DNA from 3 places in the Planococcus rifietoensis genome. Region 2 is predicted to be linked to each of the others. Evidence: predicted binding sites of a transcription regulator. Region 2 holds the regulator's gene; each other region holds the start of a gene.

The links. The regulator LexA, encoded in region 2, represses DNA repair genes until DNA is damaged. The targets are predictions, from matches to a motif close to CGAACATATGTTCG.
Region 1: AUC31_RS03365 (carbohydrate kinase) is a predicted target of LexA. The motif match lies at 2,252-2,265, and genes of this name have one in related genera.
Region 3: uvrB (excinuclease ABC subunit UvrB) is a predicted target of LexA. The motif match lies at 1,785-1,798, and genes of this name have one in related genera.

What each region holds. Positions count from the first base shown of each region.
Region 1 is NZ_CP013659.2:721,767-726,011, forward strand. It holds gene mreBH (rod-share determining protein MreBH) at 1-550, opposite strand, end outside; gene AUC31_RS17840 (hypothetical protein) at 679-819, opposite strand; gene AUC31_RS03360 (aminopeptidase) at 904-2,136, opposite strand; gene AUC31_RS03365 (carbohydrate kinase) at 2,281-3,375, shown strand; gene AUC31_RS03370 (pseudouridine-5'-phosphate glycosidase) at 3,372-4,245, shown strand, end outside.
Region 2 is NZ_CP013659.2:1,648,734-1,652,978, forward strand. It holds gene tkt (transketolase) at 1-161, opposite strand, end outside; gene AUC31_RS08195 (DUF896 domain-containing protein) at 247-480, opposite strand; gene AUC31_RS08200 (YneB family resolvase-like protein) at 539-1,192, opposite strand; gene yneA (cell division suppressor protein YneA) at 1,189-1,506, opposite strand; gene lexA (transcriptional repressor LexA) at 1,674-2,294, shown strand; gene AUC31_RS08215 (hypothetical protein) at 2,448-2,651, opposite strand; gene AUC31_RS08220 (hypothetical protein) at 2,712-3,242, opposite strand; gene glnA (type I glutamate--ammonia ligase) at 3,435-4,245, opposite strand, start outside.
Region 3 is NZ_CP013659.2:834,433-838,677, reverse strand. It holds gene uvrB (excinuclease ABC subunit UvrB) at 1-1,715, opposite strand, end outside; gene AUC31_RS03985 (IDEAL domain-containing protein) at 1,916-2,155, opposite strand; gene AUC31_RS03980 (competence protein ComK) at 2,332-2,886, shown strand; gene AUC31_RS03975 (YhjD family protein) at 2,883-3,248, opposite strand; gene AUC31_RS03970 (ABC1 kinase family protein) at 3,455-4,245, opposite strand, start outside.

The sequences.
Region 1 (4,245 bases), 930 kb from region 2:
GGTCGCCTGCGATCTTGATCGTATTGGAAGACACCACGCCGCCAAATGAAATGATGGCGACTTCTGTCGTGCCTCCTCCAATATCGACGATGACCGAAGCGACAGGTTCCGTAATCGGCAAGTCAGCGCCGATTGCTGCGGCAACTGTTTCTTCGATCAGGTGCACGGATTTTGCGCCACTTTGTTTGACGGCATCATGGATGGCCCGGCGTTCAACAGCCGTTGCGCCGGACGGGGTACATACCATGACTTTCGGCTTTCTGAGAGAGCCGCCGAGTTGTTTAGCCGCTTTTTGCATGACCAGCTTCAAGAGCTCGCGGGTCACGTCAAAGTCGGCGATGACGCCTTCTTTCATCGGGCGCACGATACGGATGGAATCGGGCGCTTTGCCGAGCATCGCTTTCGCTTCGGTTCCGATGGCAATGACAGCGCCACTGCGGGCATCCAGGGCGACAATCGATGGTTCATTCAAGATGACGCCTTTTGATTTTGTATAGACGAGAATATTGGCGGTACCGAGATCGATCCCGATATCCGTTGCAGAAAACATGGATGAATTCCTCCTAATCGGTATAAACACTGCTTATTCAAATTTTATCACTTTTCTGTGAGATGTGATAGAGGGAGGAGAAACAGAAAAAAGCCCTGCCCCGCATATGCGAGGCAGAGCTTTTTTACTTAATGACGCTCTTTCGGAAGCGGATCGATATGCTCTGCATCATGGCTATGAAGCTCTTTGCCAAGGAAATGAAGCAGTGTGAAGAAGAACATGAAGATCACAGCCATAAATCCGAGGACAGCAGTAATACCGTATAGCATAGTGATAACCCCTCTCTAAACTGTAATAATCCTATTCAGTATACATGAAAACGGATGGAAAATTAAGTGTCGAATTATCGACCTTTAAAATGCCCAGTTGCCGCCTCGGAAGATCGGTTCGCGCGTGCCGTCTTCCAAAATGCCGTCGATGTCCATATCTGCAGACCCGACCATGAAATCGACATGGGTGATGCTTTGGTTCAAGCCGTGTTCTTTCAATTCATCCGCTGACATCGTCTTGCCGCCTTCTAGGCAGAACGCATAGGCGCTGCCGATCGCGAAGTGGTTGGACGCATTTTCATCGAATAAAGTATTGAAGAACAAGATGCCGGAATCCGAAATTGGCGATTGGTGAGGCACTAATGCCACTTCGCCGAGGCGGTGGGAGCCTTCGTCCGTGGCGACCAATTCCTTGAGCACTTCTTCGCCTTGTTCGGCTGTGACATCGGTGATGCGCCCGCCTTCGAACGTGATTTTAAAGCCGTCGATGATATTGCCGCCGTAGCTGAGTGGCTTGGTGCTGGAGACGAAGCCGTTGACATCGTCTTTATGAGGCACTGTAAACACTTCTTCTGTCGGCATATTGGCCATGAAAGTATGTCCTTTTTCATTGACTGAACCAGCGCCTGCCCATAGATGGCCTTTTGGTAGCGCGACTTCGAGGTCGGTGCCAGGTGCCTGGTAATGAAGCTTGGCGTATTTCTTGTCATTCAAATAATCGGCTTTGGTGTGGAGCGTGCGGTCATGCTCGAGCCAAGCTTCAATCGGGTCTTTCGTATCTGCACGGACAGCCTTGAAAATCGCTTCCCAGAGCGCTTCTACTTGCTCGTTTTCCGGGAGGTCCGGGAACACTTTGTTCGCCCATTGTGCAGACGGTGCTGCTAGGACGCACCAGCTGATTTTATCGGATTGGACGTATTGGCGGTATTTATTTAGCGCTTGGCCGGTCGCTTTCTGGGATGCAGAAATGCGTTTGGAATCGATGCCTTTCAGCAGGTCCGGGCTTTGCGAAACGACGCTGATGAACGCAGCACCTTGTTCGGCCAATTGCTCGCGCTCCTGGACTTTCCATTCCGGGAATTCGGCAAAAGAATCTTCCGGTGCTTTTTCGAAGCGCGTGCGGGAAATCACATCGTCGCTCCAATCCACGAATACTTGTCTCGCACCTTCTTCATAAGCTTTCTTGACAATCAAGCGGACAAACGGTGCTGCATCTATGGAAGCTGCAATATACAATTTTTGGTCAGGCTGGATATTGACGCCTACCTTTACCGCCAATTCAGCATAGCGGGATAACTTTTCATCAAATGTAGTCATTTCCAAAAACACTCCTCTCATCCTTTCTATAGTAGCAATATTCAAACACGTAGCGCAATAGTGGGGCACATGAAAGAAAAACGATTTGCATTATTTATTATAAAAGTTTAAAATATAAACAAAAGTTTGAAAGGGAGGGAGCCAATGAATCGCAACGAACAGAAAATCCTGGAGCTAATCGAGCATGATCCGTATTTGTCCCAACAGGAAATGGCAGATGCGCTCGGGATTTCACGGCCATCTTTAGCCAATCTGATCTCCGGGCTCATCAAGCAAGGCCGGATTCTCGGCCGTGCATATGTGCTGCCCGAAGAAAATGCGATCTTGTGTATCGGCGGGGCGAATGTGGACCGGAAATTCCATTTGAAAGCACCGTCTGTCCACGGCACCTCGAATCCGGCAACGGTGACGAGGAGCGTCGGGGGCGTCGCGCGTAATATCGCTGAAAACCTGGGCCGTCTTGGCCACGAAGTCCAATTGGTATCGGTTGCCGGAGACGATCCGGAATGGCGTTTCATCGAAGAAGTGTCTTCGCCTTATATGGACACTGCCATGACCAAGACGCTTTCACAAGGCGCAACCGGCAGCTATACCGCTGTGTTGGAACCTGACGGCGAAATGACTTTGGCACTGGCGGACATGGACATCTACACGGAAATGACACCTAGCTACCTGGAGCATCACCGCAGCAAGTTAATGCGTGCGAAACTATTGGCAGTCGACTTGAACTGCCCGAAAGAAACCGTTATGTACCTACAGGCTCTCGCATCGTCTTCGAATGTGCCGCTGGCTGTCATTCCCGTATCAGCCCCTAAAATGGATCGGTTAGGAGAAGACTTGAGCGGGATCAGCTTTCTGATCTTGAACCGCGACGAAGCAGCTCTCAGGCTCGGCATTTCCATCCAGGATCAAGCGGATTGGAAGCGCTCGGTTGAAATGCTTCTTGAGCAAGGCGCAAAAACGGCCGTCGTAACTGGCGGAAAAGACGGGGCCATGGCGGGCGACGAAAATGGCGTGATGCATTTCCCGGCAATCGAAACGCAGCAAGTGGAAGACGTCACGGGAGCTGGAGATGCCTTCTCTGGCGGCCTACTTCACGCCCACCTATCCGGCTATGGTTTTCATCAAGCGGTACAGATGGGCATGCTCAATGCATCCAAGACACTCGCAAGCAGCCAGACAGTGCGCCCTGAATTAACGGAAACAGTGTTAACTAAAGAACTGGAGGAATTGAAATGACAAACATGATCAGCTATTCAACAGAAGTACAGGAAGCCATCGAACAGAAAAAACCACTCGTCGCTTTGGAGTCGACAATCATCTCTCACGGCATGCCGTATCCACAAAACGTGGAAACGGCGCGTGAAGTCGAGCAGATCGTCCGCGACAACGGAGCCGTTCCGGCAACGATCGCATTGATGGACGGGCAAATCAAAATCGGCTTGTCGGATGAAGAACTTGAACTTCTGGGCAATTCACCGGACGTTGCGAAAGTATCCCGACGCGACATCGGCCAATTGCTTGCCACGAAAAAAATCGGCGCAACGACGGTTGCCGCGACGATGATCTGTGCAGAACTCGCCGGCATCCGCGTCTTCGCGACCGGCGGCATCGGCGGAGTTCACCGCGGGGCAGAAGCGACGATGGATATTTCGGCTGATTTGGAAGAGTTGTCGAATACAGGGGTTGCGGTCGTCTGTGCAGGCGCGAAGTCGATTCTCGATATCGGGCTGACACTTGAATACCTCGAGACCAAAGGCGTGCCGGTCATCGGCTACCAGACAGACGAGATGCCGGCGTTCTACACACGCCACAGCGGCTTCCCGCTAAGCTACGGTTCGCAAACGACTGAAGAGCTTGCGGCTATCCTAAAAGCGCAATGGTCGCTCGGCTTGAAAGGCGGGGCGGTCATTGCCAACCCGATCCCACAAGAACATGCACTCGATAAAGACTTCATCGATGGCATCATCGAACAGGCGATGGCGGAAGCGAAAGCAAACGGCATCAACGGCAAAGACGTCACGCCGTTTCTTCTCGGCAAAGTGAAAGAGTTGACGGAAGGCAAGAGCTTGGTCGCCAATATCGAACTCGTCAAGCACAATGCCAAAG
Region 2 (4,245 bases):
GGGTTGTTCGGGTTATGGTTCATATGTTTTGTCCAGAGTGTATACGCCATTGGAGCGGCGCCCATTGGAAGTCCCGGGTGTCCGGAATTGGCTTTTTCAATCGCATCGATGGAAAGTGTTCGAATGGTATTTACTGCAAGTTGATCTGCATGGTTTGACATAGTGACATCCTCTCTGAAACTAAATTTAATCCTATTCTAGTTTAGTCAACTCTAGGGAAGAATACAACGAAAAAGAGAATAAGTATTAATTCAAATACTTATTCTCCCGTTTATTTTTAATTTTGTCTGGCGTTACGTCTTTTCCTTCCGGATCGATGACGGTGACATTTTCAATCGTTCCACGCATCGACTTGCGGAAACTTTGCAAGTATTCCTGGCGCAGCGCCGATTGTTCTTTTGCTTCTTCTTGCGACAGCCCGTCGCGCTTGGACTTTTTGGACAGTTCATTGATGCGTCCGATCTTATCTGGAGATAGCATGTAAAGTCCCCCTTTCTACTGCTCCATGGTACAAAAAAAGGCGGGACAGTGCAAGATTTCAGCTTTCTTTCATTTGCTGGTACTCGCGGAAACGGCGGTGCACCGTCGCTTTGCTTGCTTGGTAGCCGAAGCCTTGCAGCGTAACCGCGATTTCATGGAAGGTCAAGCCGCTCGCTTTTAGGCTGACGATCTGATCTACCGGAAGATCCAGTCGCTCACGGCCGTCCGGATTGCCTTTTCCTTTTAAATTGCGCTCGGGCTTATAGCCATTCTCCACCGCACGCTTCATGCCCCGTTTGATCTTGGCATTGTGGATTTTGCGCTGGTATTCTTCCACGATGGCCAAAATTTCAAGGACCATGTCATCCATATCGTTCAAGGCGATCGGGCCATGATCCGATAGCGTATAGACATCGACCTCATGTTTTTTCATGACATGCAATAAAGCGATACGTGCATGCCCTCTGCCAAGGCGCGTCTCATCTTGGATGAACACGGCATCGACCTTTTGGCTCTTCACTTGATTGAGCATCTCGAGAAGCCCTTCACGATCCATTTCATATCCGCTGTGCTGGTCACTGTATACATCTTCCACCAGGTAGCCTTGCTCGAATGCAAACGACAGCAATTCTTCTTCCTGCCGTTCGAGCGAAGTTTCCTGCTCGTCTTTAGTGGTACTGACACGGCAGTAAACTAAAGCTTTTTTCTTCATTCTGCATCACCTGCATAATATTTAGTTTCATCCGGCGTGAAGTTCAACTGTTCTGCTGGAATCTTCAATGATTGCCCTGCCACGATTTTCGTCGTCTTCAAATTATTCACTTCCATGATCTCTTCTATCCATTCATGATGGGGAGTTTCGCCGCTGAACGATTCAGCTAACTCCCATAGCGTATCACCTTTTTCAATTTGCAGCTCGCCCAATTGCTGCTTTTCGGCGTTATGGCTGATCACCGTGTAAAATGTAAACACTACTATGAGTGAGAAAAAGAAAACTAAATATGAGTTCCGTCGAAAGAATGTCATTCAAGCCGCCCCCTTTAGGATATTTGTTCGGAATGTATGTTCTCATAGTAAAGCGAACAGACGTTTCTTGTCAAGATTAAATTCGAACCTATGTTTGCATTTCAATGCCCGAGTTGCTATACTATAGATAGTTAATCTTGAATAAATCCTATAAAGAGGTGAAACTGGTGAAAAAAGTATCTAAGCGTCAGGAAGACATCCTGAATTTCATAAAAGATGAAGTCCGTGCAAAAGGCTATCCACCCTCCGTCCGGGAGATTGGCGAAGCGGTCGGCCTTGCATCCAGTTCGACAGTCCACGGCCATCTAGCGAGACTCGAAAGCAAAGGGCTGATCCGCCGCGACCCAACCAAACCAAGAGCCATCGAAATCATCGGCTCAGAAGAAGCGCTCATCGATAAGAGCCCTGTCCTCCATGTGCCACTCATCGGTAAAGTCACAGCGGGGATGCCGATCACCGCCATCGAAAACGTCGAAGAATACTTCCCGCTGCCTCAAACTTACGGCACGGAAGAAGACCATATCTTCATGTTGGAAATCATGGGTGAAAGTATGATCGAAGCCGGCATCCTGAATGGCGATTATGTCGTCGTCAAGCAACAGCAGACTGCGGATAATGGGGACATCGTTGTCGCCATGACCGAGGAAAATGAAGCAACCGTTAAACGCTTTTTCCGTGAGGACAATTACTTCCGCTTGCAGCCCGAAAATTCGTCAATGGATCCGATTATTGTCGACCAGGTGAGCATTCTCGGAAAAGTCGTCGGCGTCTACCGCCAAATCCATTAAACATATAGCCTTAATACACAAAACGATAGAAAAAAGGAGGAAAGCAAAAGTTCCTCCTTTTTTCTATCGTTTTGTGTCTACCTATAATTATCTTATGTAATCTTGATGATAGAAAGACAGCCGGAGATGCTTATCTCCGGCTGTCTTATTTTTTTAGTTTGCTTGCGTTTCTGTTACGACGATGTATTTTACCAAGTTGATGGTGATGCGGTAAATCTTGCCATTCGCTTCGTCCGTCAATTCATAAGTGCCGTTCGATGGCACTTGGCTGATGGCCGATTCCTTGTCGATCGCTTTTACTGTATGCACGATGGTATTCCCTTGATCAAAGAAGAATTCTACTTGAAACGTTTTCACCGAGATTCCTCCCTTCAAAATGAATGGAAATGCATATATTAGTGTAGCATAAACTGTTGTTTAGTTTCGGTTTTGCCATTCCTTGAAAATCATCACTTTCAGAGCCAGCATTTCTTCCTCATTTAAATCGTCGTCGAGTTCATCCATGACCTGTTCAGCTGTCATCGTGTCGTTTTCAACTGCATTTTTCATTTTCAGCAAGTTGCGGAAGCCGACTTTTTCCATCATGACACTTGCCGCATCTTCCTTAGTATCAAAAGCCAATTCCTGCTCTTCCGGCACTTGCGGTGGTTCAATTTCGATAGAATCGCTTTCATTAATTGCTTCTTCTTCCAACTGGCCCTCCATCCCGCTTTCTTGAGATTCTTGCGGAATCTCTTGCTGGGACTGCCATTCTTCCATATAGCGGCTGACTTCCGGATCCGCTTCGATTTGCTGGACCATTTCCTCCATCTTGCCGCTTTGCTCGAGTTCTTCAAATGCTTTTTGCGCTACTGCCTCCGAAGATAGATTCGGTCCCACTGCATACAAAGCGATTCCCGCGAACGAAAAGGCAATGAGAAAGACGATGATGACATTCATAAACCGCATTTTATCCCTCCAGATATTAAAAGTTCTTTCATATAAGTAAAATCTTACCACGTTTTCATCTGTCAGCGTATGTGTGAAAGGACACAAACTTTAGACAGTTTTCCTAGCGTTCGCTTTACGCCGCTTACCGTATGGCCTAAGTCATTTTCCATCATAAAAAAACCGGAGCGCTGGGCTCCGGTTTTTTCGCTATTAATACATTTTCAAGTATTGCTCGCGCTCCCATGGGTGCACGCTTGTTCTGAACATATCCCATTCGATTTCCTTCGCTTCCACGAAGTTATTCAAAATGTGTGAACCGAGCGCTTTTGTCATGACTTCATCATTTTGCAACTCGTCAAGTGCTGCATACAATGTGCCTGGCAGATCTTCAATGCCGACTTCTTTGCGTTCTTTGCGGTTCATTGCATAGATATTGCGGTCAACAGCTTTTGGCGGAGTCAAATCACGCTTGATGCCGTCAAGTCCTGCGCCTAGCAATACAGCCATAGCCAAGTAAGGGTTAGCAGCAGGGTCAACTGAACGCACTTCTACGCGTGTAGACAAGCCGCGTGAAGCAGGGATGCGGATCAGCGGGCTGCGGTTTTTACCTGACCAAGCGATGTAGCAAGGTGCTTCATAACCTGGTACAAGGCGTTTGTACGAGTTGACTGTCGGGTTTGTGACAGCTGTGAATGCTTTCGCGTGCTCGATGATGCCTGCCATGAACTGGTAAGCCGTTTTGCTCAGCTTCAAATCGCCATCTTCATCTAGGAAAGCATTTTCGTTGCCTTTGAACAAGGAAACGTTCATGTGCATGCCTGATCCGTTGACGCCGAACAATGGTTTCGGCATGAATGTTGCGTGAAGGCCGTGTTTACGGGCAATCGTCTTAACAACCAATTTAAACGTTTGGATATCATCGCAAGCTTTGATGGCATCCGCATATTTAAAGTCAATTTCATGCTGTCCTGGAGCTACTTCGTGGTGGGATGCTTCGATTTCAAAGCCCATTTCTTCCAGT
Region 3 (4,245 bases), 810 kb from region 2:
GTGCGGCGGCGGGTCGTCTCATCGATCGCTTTCTGCATCGAATCCGTGATCCGGTCCGCATACATGATAACGTGGCCGTTCTCGTTTCGGGCAGCACGCCCCATCGTCTGGATAAGGGAACGTTCCGAACGCAAGAAGCCTTCTTTATCGGCATCGAGTATGGTCACCAATGAAACTTCAGGAATATCAAGCCCTTCCCGCAGCAAGTTGATGCCGACCAGCACATCGTATACGCCCATCCGCAGCTCGCGGATGATCTCGATGCGCTCGAGCGTCTTGATCTCGGAATGCAGGTAATTGACTTTGACGCCTGCCTCTTTCAAGTAATTCGTCAAGTCTTCCGACATTTTCTTCGTCAAGGTCGTGACCAATACACGCTCCCCACGCTCTTTACGCTGCTGGATTTCGTACATAAGGTCATCGATTTGACCTTCGATCGGCCTGATTTCAATTTCCGGGTCAAGCAAGCCCGTCGGACGGATGATCTGCTCCACCATTTCCGGTGTATGTTCGAGTTCATAAGGGCCTGGCGTCGCTGAAACAAACACCGCCTGGTCGATATGCTCCTCGAACTCATCAAATGTCAGCGGGCGGTTATCCATGGCGGACGGCAAACGGAAGCCGTGGTCGACCAATACTTTTTTACGCGCCTGGTCACCATTGAACATGCCGCGGACTTGCGGCAGAGTGACATGGCTTTCGTCGACGACCAGCAGAAAATCATCCGGGAAGTAATCAATCAATGTATAAGGCTGTGCGCCTGCTGGACGCAGCGTTAAATGGCGCGAATAGTTTTCGATGCCTGAGCAGAAGCCCATCTCGCGCATCATTTCCAAATCGTAGCGAGTGCGCTGTTCGAGCCGCTGCGCTTCGAGCAGTTTATCTTCCGCACGCATTTCCTTGAGGCGTTCTTCTAGTTCCGCTTCGATGTTTTCAATGGCTCTGACCATCTTGTCTTCACGCGTAACAAAGTGGGACGCCGGGAAAATAGCGACGTGTTCGCGGTCACCGATAATTTCTCCTGTCAAAGCATCGACTTCACGGATGCGGTCGATTTCATCGCCAAAAAACTCCACGCGCAAGCAGCGCTCATCGCGCGAAGCCGGGAAGATTTCCACCACATCGCCGCGTACGCGAAATGTTCCGCGTATAAAATTGATGTCGTTGCGTTCATATTGCACGTCGACCAATTTGCGCAGCAGCTGGTTGCGTTCGATCTCCATCCCTTTGCGCAGCGAGACGACGAGTTCCCGGTATTCTTTCGGGGAACCGAGGCCATAGATGCAGGAAACGGAAGCGATGACAATGACGTCGTCGCGTTCGAACAAGGAACTGGTCGCTGAGTGGCGCAATTTATCGATTTCATCATTGATGCTCGCATCTTTTTCTATGAATGTATCAGATTGCGGCACATATGCCTCAGGCTGATAATAATCGTAATAGCTGACGAAGTATTCTACGGCATTGTCAGGAAAGAATTCCTTGAACTCGCTATAGAGCTGACCTGCCAAAGTTTTGTTGTGGGCCATGACCAATGTCGGTTTTTTCACTTGTTGAATGACATTCGACATCGTATAGGTTTTCCCCGTCCCGGTCGCACCGAGCAAGGTCTGGAACCTTTTGCCGTCGATGATGCCTTTCGTTAATTGAGCGATGGCTTCCGGTTGGTCGCCCGCCGGTTCATAAGGAGCTTGCAGGTTAAATTCCTTTTTCATGGATATGTCCTCCCGTATTTTTCACTACTTCTACTTTAACATATGCCCTAAAATTCCCCTAACAAAAAGCGAACGTATGTTTTTTCTGAAGTATATTCATCTTATCGGCTGTTTACAGGAGGGATTTTTGATTTCACTGAAGCGCAGCTGCCGTCATCAAGACATAGAAAAACCACCCGGAGTTTCTCCGGGCGGTTCTGTTATTCTTCTTCCCGCTTCAGCTCTTGCAGCTGTGCAGTATATGTGTCGAAAGATTTGCGGTCGTTATGATCCAGGGCCTCATCGATAAGTGCCAGCAATTGCGTTTCCTGCTGTTCGCGGTGAACATGCTTCAAGAACAGATCCAGGTAGATCTCATTCAGCAGCTTTTCCGCTTCCGTGATCTTTTTCGTTTGAGCCATCGCTTTCATGAAGTCAGCATAAGAATAATAGTTTTCCATTCTTCTTCACCCCGAATGCTTTTCATTAGTATACACGAAAGCGCAAGAAAGAAGCAAGAGTTTTTTGAAAATTACAACGAGATTGAAAAAATAATTTTTTCGAAAAAAACTTATTGTGTATTTTCCATTTTTTATTATAATGAGGTATGTAAAGTAAATTTAGGGGGTAAATATTCATGGGTAAGAAGAATCAATATCCCGTCTCTTATACAATTTGCAGCAATACATACGCGCTGCTCCCGTATATGGACGGCCACCGGCTCCTGACACGGGTCATCGAAGACCGCAGCGAATTCCTGGTGGAGGAATCGGTCTATAAAATTGTGGCGAAATCATGCTCATTCTATCGCGGCTCCCTCGCCAGCGCCACGCTCTACGCACAAAAAGCGATTGGCGTAAAACACAAGCCGCCGATCATCGTCGGCGAGTATTACGGCAACCCGTTGATTTTCTTCCCAACCCACTCTCCGAAAAACAAGGATTCCATCTGGTTCAATTTCGATGCCATCGATTTGATTGCGGCGGATGATAGCGGACGGGGCAGTTTGGTATCGCTTAGCAATGGCGTCGTCGTCCCTGCGGATATCTCTCCTATCGCGCTTCGCAACCAGCATTCCTTCACCGGGTCTTTGCGCCGCTATTTCAAAAAAGCACAGCGTGTCCATAACCACCGGATGAATTATGTGACGAAACGGGCGTTTCCGCCTCGCAGCCAGCAGCCGCTGGATTAAATTGATTTAGCGGCCGCTGTCAGGTAAAACCTCAATTGATCTTCAACGGCATTTTTCAAACGAATATTCAAATAGCGGCGATGGTCTTCATAGCCGCCGTGGCAAAATACATATTCCGAGAAATTGCCGTCTTTACTTCCCCGCCTCACCTTCATGCCATGGGCCCTCATCAACTCGATGGTTTCGGCCAGGTCGCCTTTTGCCTGCTCGATCGCCCTATCCAATAATTCCAGGTAAGGAGCTTTCAGCTTGAAAGGACTTTTCCTGATCCACTCGCGATCTCGTTCCAAAATGAGGAGCACCATCGGCAATTGCACCCGCTTCTCAAACACGGCTATTTCCGCCCTTGAAATTAGGGGCATTTCCTCACCCCCTAGCTAATAGGAACAAGTGTTCTTATTTTCATTTTAACCGGGAATCCGGAAATTGCAAGAGCCGCCAGTTAAAAAAAGATGATTTCGATTGTTTTTCTATGCCTGAAGGACCGGGCAGAATCCATCCACTACAAAAAATCGCCTTTTCGGCATGCAGGCCCAACACCTGCATTTCGATAAGGCGATTTTTCTGTTTAACGGATGGCTCGGAACGCCCACAGGGAGCCGACGAAAAACACCGACGATACCCATAGGAACGGTTCGTGCCAGAACCAGACGGATAATGAAATCCCGGAAAACGACAGCAGTGAGAAGATGCCGGCAAACATCCGGCTCTGCAGGTTGCGCTGGTGTTCCCGCTCCCGCCCTTCCTTATTCTCCAAGTAATGGCGAATGCGTTCTGGTTCATCAAGGAAGTTGATGAGCTTTTTCGGAAATGCCCGTGCCGGCCCCGTGGAATTAAGGATCCAACGGAAGACGTCTTCTTTCCCAAAAATCCCTTTTCCTTCCCGTTTGGTCGAAGCCCACTCTAGTACGCGTGGACGCGCAAGGGCGAAGAGATCAACTTTAGGATCCAATACATGCAAGACGCCAACGAAAATCGATGTCGCACGGCCAAAAAAGGCAAATTCCGCTGGCAGCTGCACCGGCTGCGTGCGGACAATGTTTTGCATGTCTTTTAATAACCGCTCGACCACAAAACTGTCCATTTGCATTAATTCGTTCGATTCGTAAGCAGCAACGAGCCGCTCAACAGCATCCGCTAGTAAGTCGCGGTCTGCATTCGGCAACAGGAATCGCAAATCTTCCAAACCGTCGAGTACTTGTTCGTAGTTTTTGAACAGGATGCCTTCCGCAATCAGTAGAATCGCTTGCGAATCGCGTTCGGAAATCGTGCCGATCATGCCGAAATCGATCAACACAATGGTGCCGTCGGGTTTCAACAGGATATTGCCGCCATGTGGGTCGGCATGGAACTGGCCGC